Regions from separate parts of the Dietzia sp. 2505 genome, predicted to be linked through region 3. Evidence: predicted binding sites of a transcription regulator. Region 3 holds the regulator's gene; each other region holds the start of a gene.
The links. The regulator LexA, encoded in region 3, represses DNA repair genes until DNA is damaged. The targets are predictions, from matches to a motif close to CGAACANNTGTTCG.
Positions count from the first base shown of each region.

Region 1: a site for LexA is predicted at 1,392-1,405, ahead of ABIE38_RS08265 (HNH endonuclease signature motif containing protein). Genes of this name have one in related genera too.
Region 2: a site for LexA is predicted at 1,992-2,005, ahead of ABIE38_RS16480 (HNH endonuclease signature motif containing protein). Genes of this name have one in related genera too.

Region 1 is NZ_JBEPON010000003.1:290,337-294,737, forward strand. Features, by position in the region: gene ABIE38_RS08255 (hypothetical protein) at 1-552, opposite strand, end outside; gene ABIE38_RS08260 (nucleosidase) at 721-1,350, shown strand; gene ABIE38_RS08265 (HNH endonuclease signature motif containing protein) at 1,469-2,956, shown strand; gene ABIE38_RS08270 (molybdenum cofactor biosynthesis protein MoaE) at 2,962-3,435, opposite strand; gene moaCB (bifunctional molybdenum cofactor biosynthesis protein MoaC/MoaB) at 3,486-4,401, opposite strand, start outside.
Region 2 is NZ_JBEPON010000009.1:180,318-184,718, reverse strand. Features, by position in the region: gene ABIE38_RS16500 (SulP family inorganic anion transporter) at 1-359, shown strand, start outside; gene ABIE38_RS16495 (arsenate-mycothiol transferase ArsC) at 413-1,144, shown strand; partial or broken gene ABIE38_RS16490 (arsenical pump-driving ATPase) at 1,185-1,446, shown strand; gene ABIE38_RS16485 (ArsR/SmtB family transcription factor) at 1,558-1,908, opposite strand; gene ABIE38_RS16480 (HNH endonuclease signature motif containing protein) at 2,044-3,684, shown strand; gene arsB (ACR3 family arsenite efflux transporter) at 3,824-4,401, shown strand, end outside.
Region 3 is NZ_JBEPON010000002.1:298,392-302,792, reverse strand. Features, by position in the region: gene dapF (diaminopimelate epimerase) at 1-341, shown strand, start outside; gene hflX (GTPase HflX) at 356-1,804, shown strand; gene lexA (transcriptional repressor LexA) at 1,844-2,512, opposite strand; gene ABIE38_RS05100 (hypothetical protein) at 2,802-3,104, shown strand; gene nrdR (transcriptional regulator NrdR) at 3,219-3,674, shown strand; gene ABIE38_RS05090 (glycosyl-4,4'-diaponeurosporenoate acyltransferase CrtO family protein) at 3,907-4,302, shown strand; gene hrpA (ATP-dependent RNA helicase HrpA) at 4,350-4,401, opposite strand, start outside.

The sequences.
Region 1 (4,401 bases), on a different contig from region 3:
GTTGCCCTCGCACTCCAGGTCGCCGCCGATGGTGTTGCCCTCGAAGCGCTGGGGGCCGGAGTTCTGTTCGGATTCCAGGTCGCCGCCGATCCGGACGTTCTCGACCGTCGCCTCGCCACCCCTGTCCAGCTCGATCGACCCCGCAACTTCGCCCCCGATGACCAGGACGAACGCGTGCCCCTCGGCCTCGATGTCCTCGGTGACCCGGACGTTGCGGGCCTCGAGTCGGCCACCGCCGTAGACGTCGATGTCACCGGTGACGGTCAGATCGGACAGCACACAGGTCTGCCCGTCGCGGACCTGGACGTCGCCCGAGATGTTCTGGCCCGAGAGCTCGGTCGCGCAGTTCCCGCTGTCGAACGCGTCCGCCGCGGGTCGCTCGGTGGGCAGCTCGGAGGTCTCCACGGGCGCGGTCACGGTGGCGGTGACCGTCGGCTCGGCGGGGTTCTGTTCGTCGTCAGAGCCGTTCGCGCAGCCGGCGGCCGTGAGCAGCGCCACCACTGGCAGGAGTATCGCCAGGCGGGCGGGGGTTCGGGGGGTGTGGATCGACATCGCGGTTCACCTCTGGGCTGGAAGGGCTGGCCATCTGGTCCCACCGTAGGCGGGGGCCGCGGAATGCACGGGAAGCGCAACGGAAGAGCTCTATCGCCCCCGCGCAGCGGCGGTGCAGGCGCGGGAGCGGATGCCGTGAACCGATCCCCCATGACTACCGTGGACGCCGTGGAACTCCTCGGAGCCGTCGACCCGGCACACCCTCTCGTCGTCGTCGCCCTGGAACAGGAGGCCCGGCACTTCGTCACGGACTTCCCCGTCCTGGTCACGGGCGTCGGCAAGGTGCGGGCCGCCGTGGCGGTCGCGCACGCGCTGGGTGGCGGGGTCCGACCGCGCGAACTCGTCAACGTGGGCACCGCCGGCGGATTGCACCTCGGGATGGAGGGCACGCACGAGATCGCGACAGTGTTCCAGCACGACTTCGACAACCTCGCGCTCCATGCGGTCACCGGCCGCCACGACGGGCCTCCCCTGGCCCTCTCGGCCGAGCTCGCGGTGACTCCGGAGCCGGCCCACGCGGTGCCGTCCACTCCCGGCGGGAGCGCCGCGCCGGTGCTCGCGTCCGGCGACCGCTTCGTAGCCGGCGGACCGCTGCGCGATCACCTCGCGTCGATCGCGGACCTGGTGGACATGGAGGGGTACGCGGTCGCCGCGGCCGGGGCGATGTTGGGCGTTCCCACGCGTCTGGTCAAGTACGTGTCCGACCCGGCCGACGAGTCCGCAGGGGCCACGTGGGTCGAGAGCGTGGACGCCTGCGCACGGGTGCTGGCCGAGTGGGTGGGCACCCGGCTGGGGTGAGTGGTCGAACGCTTGTGCTATTTGCCCCCCTTGGGTAGTATCGAATGTAGGTTCGACGACGGGAGGTGGGAGCGTGGTGACGACGAGGGAGTTGTTCGCCGTGCCCGAGCCCCTCGGCATGGTCGACGCGGAAGCCGTCAGCGAGGCGGCCCGTGCCGCGACGCTGGCGCAGAACCGCGCCGGGGCCACGAGGCTGGCAGCGGCACATGTCCTTGTCGAACAGTTCGCTCGGTCCGAACGGGCACGGGCCGACGAGGAAGCCGACGGTTCGCGCCGGCCCGCGTACGCGCGGTTGGATCCGCAGGCGCGGGCCCGCGATCACCTCGTGGCGGCGTGTCAGCTCACGTGTTGGCATGCTGCCCGGTTGGTGACGGCCGGAACGCAGATCCACCGGCGACTGCCTCGTCTGCGGTCCACGGTCGACCGCGGGCTGACGCCCGAACAGTTGGCGATCGACATCGCGTGCCGCCTGGCCGAGGTGCCCGACGCGATCGTGTCGGACGTGGAGGACGAGGTGGTCGCGCGCGTCATGGAGGACCTCGACGGTGGTGACCGGCCGAGCCGCGTCGCGGTGGACTCCCTGATCGATGATGCCGTGGAGAGACACGACCCGGCTGCCGCGGAGGACGCCGCCGCCGCTGCGGCCGCTACCCGCTCCGTCCGATTCCTCGGCGCCCGCAACGGCATGGCCACGATGTGGGCCAGGCTCAGCGCTGCCGATGCCGAACTGCTTCGGCGTCGCATCGACACCGACGCGTCGGCCGCATCGGCGGACGGGCTGGATCGTCCCATGGACCAGCTCCGCGCCGACGCCCTCGCCGCGCTCGCCGTCTACCCGTCTGATGACGGCCGGTCCGCGGCTGACACCGGCTCCGCCGCTGCTCCCGAGTCCGTGCACGACGGCATCGAGCACGACGGCATCGAACTCGGCGACGTCAGGGTCGGGGCGGACCTTCCCCGGCCCACACTGGGCAATGCCGCGCGGGCCGGTCAGCCGATCCGCATCAGCGTGATCGCCTCCGCGGCCCGGGGCCTGCCCAACCGTGTCGAGTTCGTCCACGGCACGTACAGCAGCTTCGAGTGGCTCTGCACGGAGCTGCTCGAGGGCGACGACGCGAGCGTGCGGTTCGAGCTCATCGACCCTGCCCCGGGCGTGCTCGACTCCCCGGAACACGCCCTGCGCTACGTGATCACCCCGGCGATGGCCGAACGCATCCGTCTGCGCGACGGCACCTGCCGGCACCCGGGGTGCTCGGTTCCCGCGAAGAACTGCGATGTGGATCATGTGCTCGCGTTCAACAAGAAGGACCCTCAACTCGGCGGGCCGACCACCGAGTGGAACCTCGTCTGCCTGTGTCGGAAACACCACCGCGAGAAGACGTTCGGGACCAACGCCTACCGGTCCGGGCCGTTGGGTGAGCTCGTCATCATCACCGACACCGGACACGAACACCGCACCAGACCCAAGGGCCCCCTGGCCCGTGCTCGTGACGCCATCCGGGAACGCGAGTGGAACGCCTACGCGGATCGCACCATCGCCGACGACGGCACGCTGGTCAACCCTCCTCGTCGCGGCAGGCACGGATCCCGCAGACGGCCGGCCTGACCGACTCAGCAGTCGCCGACGCCCACCCATTCGGAGACCCCGTCGCTGAAGCGCTGCCGCTTCCAGATGGGCACTGTCCGCTTGAGCCGTTCGATCAGCTCCGAGCAGGCGGCGAAGGCCTCGGCCCGGTGCGGCGCCACGGCCACCACCACCACGGCGACCTCGCCCACCGACAGCACCCCCACCCGGTGCACCGCACCGATTCGGACGGAGCGCCGCGGGTCGAGCGGCCCGCCCTTCTCGAGGTCGGGAGAGGTGTGTTCGGTCGCCACCTCGTCGCAGAGCCGTTCCAGGACGTCCTGCGCCGTGGGGTGGGCCGAGTACTCGATGTCGAGGACGTCGCGACCGTGATCGTGGTCGCGTACCACACCGGAGAACGTGACCATGGCCCCGTCGGCGGTACTCCAGACGGCCTTCTCGACCTCACGGGGGTCGATCGTGGTCTCGGTGATCTGCACGAGTGGACTGCGGACGGTCATGGTCGGTTCCTCCTCGCGATTCGGTCCCGGGCGGCTGCGGGCGGGGACGGTCAGTGTCCACCGCCGTGGGCGTGGACGGCGAGCAGGTGGTCCAGCAGTCCGTCGAGTACCGCCAGTCCGTCGCGTACCCCGCCCGAAGAGCCCGGGAGGTTCGCCACCAGGGTACGTCCGGCGAAGCCCGCCAGGCCGCGGCTCATGGCGGCGGTGGGGGTCGAGGCCAGGCCGCGGGCGCGCATCGCCTCGGCGACGCCGGGCAGCTCGAGCTCCAGGTGGGGCGCAGTGGCCTCGGGGGTGCGGTCATCAGGGGCGACCCCGGTGCCGCCGGTGGTCAGCAGGACGGCCGGGGAGCGGCGGACCTGTTCGGTCACCACCGCGGCGATCTCGGCGTCGGGGACCACGTGGACCTCGACCGGGGAGAAACCGCGCTCGAGGAGCCAGCCCTCGATGGCGGGGCCGGTGGTGTCCTCCCGTCGCCCGTGCGCGGCGGCGGTGGAGGAGACGACGACGACGGCGCTCCGGCCCGTCTCCACCGCGGCCCGCCCGGTGGACGCGTGAGCCGACTCGTCGTCGGACTCCCTGGTCCAGTCGCCCCGCTTGCCGCCGGTCTTGGCGGCCAGCCTGACCCCGTCCATGGTGGCCAGGGGGTCGACGGCCTTGACCATGTCGTGCAGCGTCAGACCGGCCACCGATACGGCGGTGAGCACCTCCATCTCCACCCCCGTGCGGCCGGTCGTCTTTGCGGTGGCCGACACCCGGATCTCGCCGGCCGGCGCGTCGAGGTCGAAGCGGACCTTGACCGAGTTCAGGGGGATCTGGTGGCACAGGGGGATCAGCTCGGAGGTCTTCTTGGCGGCGCCGATCCCGGCCAACCGGGCGGTGGCCAGCACGTCGGCCTTGCCCAGGTCGTCGCCCGCGACCATGGTCACCACCTCCGGCCGGGTGCGGAAGACCCCCTCGGCGGTGGCG
Region 2 (4,401 bases), on a different contig from region 3:
TCACCGCGATGATCATGTTCGCCCGCCGGGTCGCGCACATGACGACCATCGAGAAGGTCGCCGAGCTCGACACCGACCACGACGGGGCGGTCGACACCCGCACGTATCGGGTCACGGGCGAGTTGTTCTGGGCGTCGAGCAACGACCTCGTGTACCAGTTCGACTACTCCGGCGATCCCCAGCACGTGGTGCTCGACCTCACCGACGCCGACGTCTGGGACGCCTCGACCGTGGCCACTCTCGACGCCGTGCAGCAGAAGTACGCGGCCAAGGGCAAGACGCTGTCGGTGATCGGACTCGACGGTGCCAGCCAGGAGCGGCTCGAGAAACTCTCGGGCAAACTCGGCTCCGGGCACTGAGAACGCCGGCCCGGACGGCTTCCCAAAGCATCGATGGCTGTCTATATTGATGGATGTCGATACGAGGCTTGGGGGCCGATATGTCCCGATCCGTGCACGACGCTCCTCTTCCCGAGCTGCTGATGCCCCAGGCGCAACTCCAGCGCGACGCCCGCGAGCTCGCCGGGCACTACGAGGGCGTGTTCAGCCCGCAGACCGTCGAGCGCGTGGTGTTCGAGTCCTATGCCGCGTTGCGTCGTACCGCGCGCGTCACCACCCACCTGCCGTCGCTGTCCCGCCGCTTCGCGACCGACCGGCTCAAGGCTCTCGCGCAGGCAGAGGGGCGGGTGACCAAGGACGTACCCGAGGTGCTCTTCATCTGCGTCCAGAACTCGGGGCGCTCCCAGATGGCCGCGGCGCTCATGGCGGACCGGTCGCAAGGACGGGTCCACGTCCGCTCCGCCGGGTCGCTCCCGGGGTCCGGGATCGACGAGAACTGCCAGGCGGCCATGGCCGAGATCGGACTCGACCTGACCTCGGAATACCCCAAGCCGCTCACCGACGACGTGGTGGCGGCCGCCGACGTGGTGATCTCCATGGGGTGCGGGGACGCCTGCGCCGTCTACCCGGGCAAGAGGTACCTGGACTGGGACGTCTCGGACCCCGCCGGTCAGGATCTCGACCGGGTCCGTGCCATCCGCGACGACATCGAGGCCCGGGTCCGCCAGGCCCTCCCGGTGATCATCGGTGTGACGCTCGCGCCCGCCACCGGGGCACCGTCCACCGAGGGGACGCCGGCACCGTGACCACCACCATCACCGTCTATTGATCCGCGCTCTGCTGCTCGGCCGCATTTCTCCGGCTGAGTGGTTCCGAGGGGCGGTCTTCCAGGCGTTCTCCTGGGTGATCCACGAGTCGAGGCGTCGTTTCGTCGTCGTCGACACCGCCCGGCAGTTTGGGGGACGGCGTTCGCTACACCACGCCGCTCATGAGACTGCAGGATCCGGCGCAGACCACGATCCTCATCGTCTCCCTCGCGGAGACCACGCCGGTCCTCGAGGCGGCGGCCCTCCAGGATGACCTGCGACGGGCCGGCATCGAACCGTGGACCCCGTCGGTCCGGAGGCGCTGCGTCGTCCGGCCTAGGGTGCGGGTGCTGCGGTGTCGAGTACTTCGGCGTCCGGGGCTGCGATCTAGGGACCCGACGCCCGGGTCGATCTCAGACGAAGCGAAGGCCTCGGACGTCGACGATGTCCCGGATCTGGGCGAACGCCTCCGGGACGATGCTGTAGTGCGCCATCCGGCCGCGTTGTTCCCGGGTGACGAGTCCCGCCTCGACCAGCTTCTTCATGTGGTGACTCACGGTGGGCTGGGTGATCCCCAGCGGCTCGGTGAGGGTGCACACGCAGACGTCGTCGCAGTCCGCCGCCGCGATGTGCGAGAGCAGGCGCAGGCGCATGGGATCGGCGAGTGCCTTGAACCGGGCTGCCGCGGCCTCGGCCTCCGCCTGGTTGAGCGGCCCGTTCGCGCCGGCGATGCAGCAGGATTCGGTGGGCTCGGACGAGGTCATGGCCCCCAGATTACTCGGACGATCGGGATGGGGGAGGCATGCGGAGATCGCCCCTTGCTCATTCGAAAGTGTGTGCGTATAATAGAACAGGAGTTCGATGCAGGGTGACGGCGACGTGCGATCGGAGGTGGGGGCATGGGCGACGCGGCTGGCGGTGTGACAAGTGGGGCCGGTCGCTCCGACCATCCTTCGGTGCTCGGCAGGTTGGCCGACGTCGCCCGCGGCACCTGGGTCGCGGAGAACCGCGCCGCTGGGGCCCGCCTGGCCGCGTGTTACGCGTTGTTCCTCGAGTGCGTGCGCCAGGACGAGGCCGGGGCAGGGGACGGCTCCCCTCCCGGGCACGCGGTGGTCGACCCGTTCGACGTGTGCACCGGCTACCTCGTGGCGGCGATGCCCATCTCAACCGGCCGGGCCGCCACCATGATCAGCCTTGCCGCGGACCTGACCGAGCGCTACCCCGCCGTCATGGAAGCCCTCTCGTCCGGCCGGATGGAACAGCGCGCAGCCGAATTGTTGGCCCGCCAGATGGCCACGGTCGACCCTGCCGTCCTGTCCCGGGTGCAGCAGGAGGTCGTGGACGACTATCTCGCTGCCATCGAGGCCGGCGAGCGTCTGGGTGCCCGGTCGGTGCGCGAATCCGTTGATGCGATCATCGCCCGCTACGACGCCGACGGCATCCGCGAACGCAGAGACGCCGCCGCCCGCGGCCGCGGGGTCCACATCCGCAAGGGTGCCGACGGCATGACCAACCTGTGGGCCACCCTGGCCTCCGATGAGGCCGCTGTCCTGGCCGAGGCCATCGACCAGCGCGCCGCCGAGTTCGCCGACCCCGAACCGGGTGCTTCTGCGGAATCCGCCCAGGCACAACCCGACGCCGAGGCGGCGGACACGTCGACCTATCCGTTGCCCGAGCGCCGCGCGGACGCCCTGCTGTCCCTGGTATGCGGGGACTGGGGTCGCACCCGTGCCGCCGGTCTCGGGCCGGACGAGTCACCCTCGCCACTGCGGCCGCGCGTGACGGTCTTTGCCCGGGGCAGAGGTCTCGACCCGCAGGTCGAGTTCCCCCGCACAGGCGAATCCGCGCTTCAGGCACTGCTCGACATGCTCACCGCCAGTGACGGGGCCAGCCTCGAACACGTCGACCCCGCTATCGGCGCCGCCGACGACGCCCGCCGTGCCCTGACCTACCGGCCCGGCGCCGCTCTGGCCCGCCGCATCCGCCTCCGGGACGGCACCTGTAGGCACCCGGGTTGCACGGTGGCGGCCGAACACTGCGACATCGATCACTGTCGGCCCTTCGACCACGCCGACCCGCAGCGGGGCGGACACACCGCCGAGTGCAATCTGATGTGCTTGTGTCGGCGCCATCACCGGTTCAAGACCTTCTCCGGATGGATCTACGACCTGGCGCCAGACGGCACCCTCGTCGTCGTCACACCTGACGGATCCACCATGCTCACCAGGCCTTCCGGGCCCCTGGCCGCCTACAGGCGTGAACAGGCCCGAGCCGAACAGGACGCCTGGGACACTCAGCAAGCCCGCAGTCCCGAGCCGAATGCCGCCGACGGTGCACTGCAGGCCGAGCCGACCTTCTGGACCCGCCGTGCAGCCCGCCGCCGCGCAGAACGCGCCCGCACCGGTCCCGACCGCGCTGGTCCCGACCGGACCAGGCCCTCCACTGGCCGCTGGTGGAGTCGCAACAAGCCGGTGGTCAGCCGTGCCGAGGAGCAGGTCCAACAGCTCCTCGACGAGATTCTCGACCCGCCACCGTTCTGATCTCGCGGGGTTCAGTGGTTAATGTCACACATTGACCGGCATCGATGAATTGCCTAGGGTTGGCCGCATGAGCACCCAGGTCTCGGCGAACGCTGGCCCCCCGTCCCCTGTCGATCCCGGCACTCCGGTCGCCGCGAGGATGTCCTTCCTCGACCGCTATCTGGCCGTGTGGATCCTCGCGGCCATGGCGCTCGGGCTCCTGGCCGGGCGCCTGGTGCCCGGCATCGCCGAAGCGTTGGAGGCGGTCGAGGTGGGGGGCATCTCGGTTCCCATCGCGGTGGGGCTGCTGGTGATGATGTACCCCGTCCTGGCCAAGGTCCGCTACGACGAGACACGTCGCGTCACCGGGGACCGCAGGCTTCTCGTGTTGTCCCTCGCACTGAACTGGCTGGTCGGGCCCGCGTTGATGTTCACGCTCGCCTGGCTCATGCTCCCGGACCTGCCCGAATACCGCACCGGCCTGATCGTCGTGGGCCTGGCCCGATGCATCGCGATGGTGTTCATCTGGAACGACCTCGCCTGTGGCGACCGGGAGGCGGCAGCGGTGCTCGTCGCGATCAACTCGGTATTCCAGGTGATCGCTTTCGCGGGCCTGGGCTGGTTCTACCTCCAGGTCCTCCCGGGCTGGCTGGGGCTGGAGACCACCACCGCCGGGTTCTCGGTGTGGGCGATAGCGTTGAGCGTCCTGGTGTTCCTCGGTATCCCGCTGCTGGCCGG
Region 3 (4,401 bases):
ACGAGGCGCCGGTGTTCGACACCGGCTTCTTTCCCGCCGGCGTCAACGTGGAGATCGCGACCCCGCTCGCCGACGGACGGGTGTCGATGCGCGTCCATGAACGAGGATCCGGGGAGACGATGTCCTGCGGTACCGGGATCGTCGCCGCTGCCGTCGCGGCCCTCGCTGACGCCGGAGAGGCCACCGGGGACGTGGTGGTGTCCGTCCCCGGGGGAGAGGTCGCGGTGACCCTGACCGGCGCCGGTTCCACGCTGACGGGACCCTCCGCGATCGTCGCGGAAGGGTGGTACCGGCGTCCGGCACCCGTCCGCCGCACGGAGGCGTCCCGACCGGAATTGTGAGATGATGCCGGTGAATGACTATCGATGACACCGCCCCTGACCGGGCCACACGAGACCATGACCCTTCGGTCGGAGAATTCCAGCTCGAGGAGCGCTCCTCCCTGCGCCGGGTCGTCGGGTTGTCGACCGAACTCCAGGACGTCAACGACGCCGAGTACCGCCAACTCCGCCTTGAGCGGGTCGTTCTTGTCGGGGTCTGGACCGAGGGTACCGCCGCCCAGGCGGAGGCCGCGATGGCCGAGTTGGCGCAGCTCGCCGAGACCGCAGGCTCCGAGGTCTGCGACGCGCTGATCCAGCGCCGCGACAAGCCGGACCCCGCCACCTACATAGGTTCGGGGAAGGCCAAGACCCTGAAGGACGTGATCCTCGCGACGGGCGCGGACACGGTGATCTGCGACGGAGAACTCACGCCGGGTCAGCTCATCGCGCTCGAGAAGGTCGTCAACGTCAAGGTGATCGACCGCACCGCGTTGATCCTCGACATCTTCGCCCAACACGCGACCAGTCGTGAGGGCAAGGCCCAGGTGTCCCTGGCGCAGATGGAGTACATGCTCCCTCGCCTGCGCGGCTGGGGTGAGGCGCTCTCCCGGCAGGCGGGTGGCCGGGCCGGCAGCAACGGAGGCGTCGGACTCCGTGGTCCCGGTGAGACCAAGATCGAGACGGACCGCCGCCGGATCAGGGAGCGCACGGCGAGGCTGCGCCGTGAGATCAAGGGCATGAAGCAGGCCCGTGACACCAAGCGGCATCGGCGTCGCGCCACCCCTGTGCCGTCGATCGCGATCGCCGGGTACACGAACGCCGGGAAGTCGAGCCTGCTCAACCGCTTGACCGGCGCCGGCGTACTGGTCCAGAACGCGCTGTTCGCCACACTGGACCCCACCACCCGGCGTGCCGAGCTCCCCGACGGGCGGGTCGTGGTCTTCACGGATACCGTCGGATTCGTCCGACACCTCCCGACCCAGCTCGTCGAGGCGTTCCGGTCGACGTTGGAGGAGGTCGTCGACTCCGAGCTCCTCCTGCACGTGGTCGACGGTTCGGACGCCTTCCCTCTGCGCCAGATCGAGGCCGTCCGCACTGTCATCAACGACGTCGTGGAAGAGCAGAAGGCCGAGAGGCCGCGCGAACTCGTGGTGATCAACAAGGTCGATGTCGCTGACCCGGTGGTGTTGACGGAACTGCACCACGCACTGCCGGACGCGGTCTTCGTCTCGGCGGCGACAGGGGAGGGTTTCGACGAGCTCCTCGAACGAATAATGCGGGTGATCGCCTCCGAGGACACGGAGGTCACTCTCGAGATCCCGTTCACCAGAGGTGATGTGGTCTCCCGTGTCCACGCGGAGGGCGCCGTGGTGGACGAGGATCACACGAAGGACGGCACGAGGATCGTTGCACGGCTTCCGTCCTCCGTGGCGGGGGAGCTCGGGGAGTATCGGGTCCCCGGATCTCGTGACGGTGTCGCCTGACCCTCTCGACGGATCAGGCGACACCCGGTTCCGGCTGGCTCAGAGCTTGCGGAAGACCGTGACGACCTTTCCGAGGATCGTCGCGTGCTCCCCCGGAATCGGACTGAACGACGGATTGTGGGGCAGGAGCCACACCCCACTCGAATCCCTGCGGAAGGTCTTGACCGTGGCCTCCCCGTCGATCATCGCCGCCACGATTTCGCCGTTGTCCGCGACGTTCTGACGACGCACAACCACGTAGTCCCCGTCACAGATCGCGGCGTCGATCATCGACTCGCCGACCACTCTGAGCATGAACAGGTCCCCTGAACCCACCAGGTCGGAGGGGAGGGGGAAGACCTCTTCCACCGCCTGTTCGGCGAGGATCGGGCCGCCGGCCGCGATCCGCCCCAGGACCGGGACGTAGACGGGTTCCACGGCCCCGCTGGGTCGCGTCTCCTCCTGGGCGGGCGCACGTCGACCCCGGGACCGCTGCCCCGGGACGCCGTGGACGTCGACCGCCCGCGGCTTGTGCGGATCACGGGTCAGGAAGCCCTTCTTCTCCAGCGTCCGCAACTGGTGGGCGACGGAGGAGGTCGACTGCAGCCCGACGGCGTCACCGATCTCGCGGATGCTGGGGGGATAACCCCGGTCCTTGACCGTGTCGTGGATGTGCAACAGAACGCTCTTCTGGCGAGTCGTCAGGGCCTCGAAGTCGGGCTTGGGCATGTGGGGGTCCCTTCAGCGAATGGGTGTTCGACGTCGTCATCTGTGTACACCCTACTGCCCGTGGGGCGTGAGCGCCACACAGGTGTTCGAAGAAATGTCGCCGTGAATGTCGACTCTGTCGGACCCGCGTGATACAACTCTAGTCAGGTTCGGGTTCGAACAGATGTGCACAACAAGGCACACGGACGTGCGAACGATGTTCGCACACCGTATCGAGTTGGGAGTTCTCATGACCGTTATGGAGATGCAGCCACGATCGCGTCCCTCAGTGCCCTGGACGGAGGTCTGCGTGACCGATCATGACCGGCCCGTCTCGTCCAGGGTGCGACCCTGCCCTGACGCCGAGTTCCGCCCCGTCACCCGCACGCTCGACCGGCGGCGTCAGCCGGCCACGCGGTCGGTGGCGCCGGGGCGGCGAGTGCTCGTCAACCCCGCGTCCGCGGGAAGTGTCAGGGCATGCGGTAGCGAGGCGAGGTCGAGTGTGCCGGTGGTGGACGATGTGCCGACATGGGCATTGGTGGTCTGCGGAATCGTCTTCGGGATCCTGATGCTGCTGGCATTGGCACTCCTGGGCGGGCCCGCCTACGCGTGACCCTCGGTGTCGCCTCCTAGAATGAACCCGGGACGGCGGCCCGTCGCCCCCGCACCCCTGTCGGCTCCGGCCGGCAGACCGGTTCGGACCAGGTCGACGAATGGCGAAGCTGGAATGTACTGCCCCATATGTCACCACGAGGACTCACGGGTAATCGACTCCCGGTCGGTCGACGAAGGGCAGGCGATTCGGCGTCGACGCGAGTGCCCCGACTGCGGACACCGGTTCACCACTCTGGAGACCCCGTTGTTGACCGTTCTCAAACGCAACGGCGTGACCGAGCGTTTCAGCCGCGACAAAGTAGTCCGCGGTGTGCGCCGCGCGTGCCAGGGGAGGTCGGTCGACGAGGACGCGCTCCGGCGGCTCGCCCAGCAGGTCGAAGACGCCGTCCGGGCCGGCGGCGCATCTGAAGTCCCCGCTCACGAGATCGGACTGGCGATCCTGGGCCCTCTGCAGGATCTCGACGAGGTCGCATATCTGCGGTTCGCCTCGGTATACAAGCAGTTCAGTTCCGCTGCCGACTTCGAGAGCGAGATCATCGCCCTTCGCGAACGTCACGCCGCGCACTAGTGCACCCGAGAGTCTCACCTCGTCAGGCTCTGCGGACTATCCACGCGGTATTCCGCGGCACGGCGTTCGCCTAGCCTCAGTTCCATGCTTCGCGTAGTTCCGAGCGCCCTGCTCCTGGTGCTGTTCGTGTTCAGCGGGGCTGGTCATCGGACCGCATCACCCCGCGTTCGCGTGGGTGTTCTCAGTCGGTGTCGTCGGCATCCTGGGCGTCTCCGGCCACTGGCCTCAATCGATGGTCCCCCGGTGGGTGACCGCGACCACGCAGCGGACTATCGACCGTGGCGAGTCTTTGGGTATCCCTGGCTTACTTCGCACTCTGGATCGGGCGGGGTGGAACCGCGCCCTCGGGCGACGTGGCAGCGGGGTTCGCGGTCGAGCCGGCCTAGCGGTGATCCGCAAGGAGGCTACGCAGAGCCTTATCGCCCACGGGGTGGGCGCGGTTCTCCACCTGCTGGTGGCCATCGCGGTCGCCGTCGTGGGCGCCTGGTGGAATGCGGTGATCGTGCTGTCACTCGGTGTGCTGCTGCACCAGATCCCTGTCGCGATGCAACGGTACATAGTGGCGAGGATTGACCGGGTGGACCGAATGACACAGGCTCGGCGAGGAGAGAGCTGTCGGGATTCGTGACCGGTGCGGTGACTGGCTGCTCCCACGAATGGTCACTTCGTGTGGGCTCACCGCCCGGTCCGGCGGGCGAGCGCTGCGGCCACCGCCTTCTCGATCCTC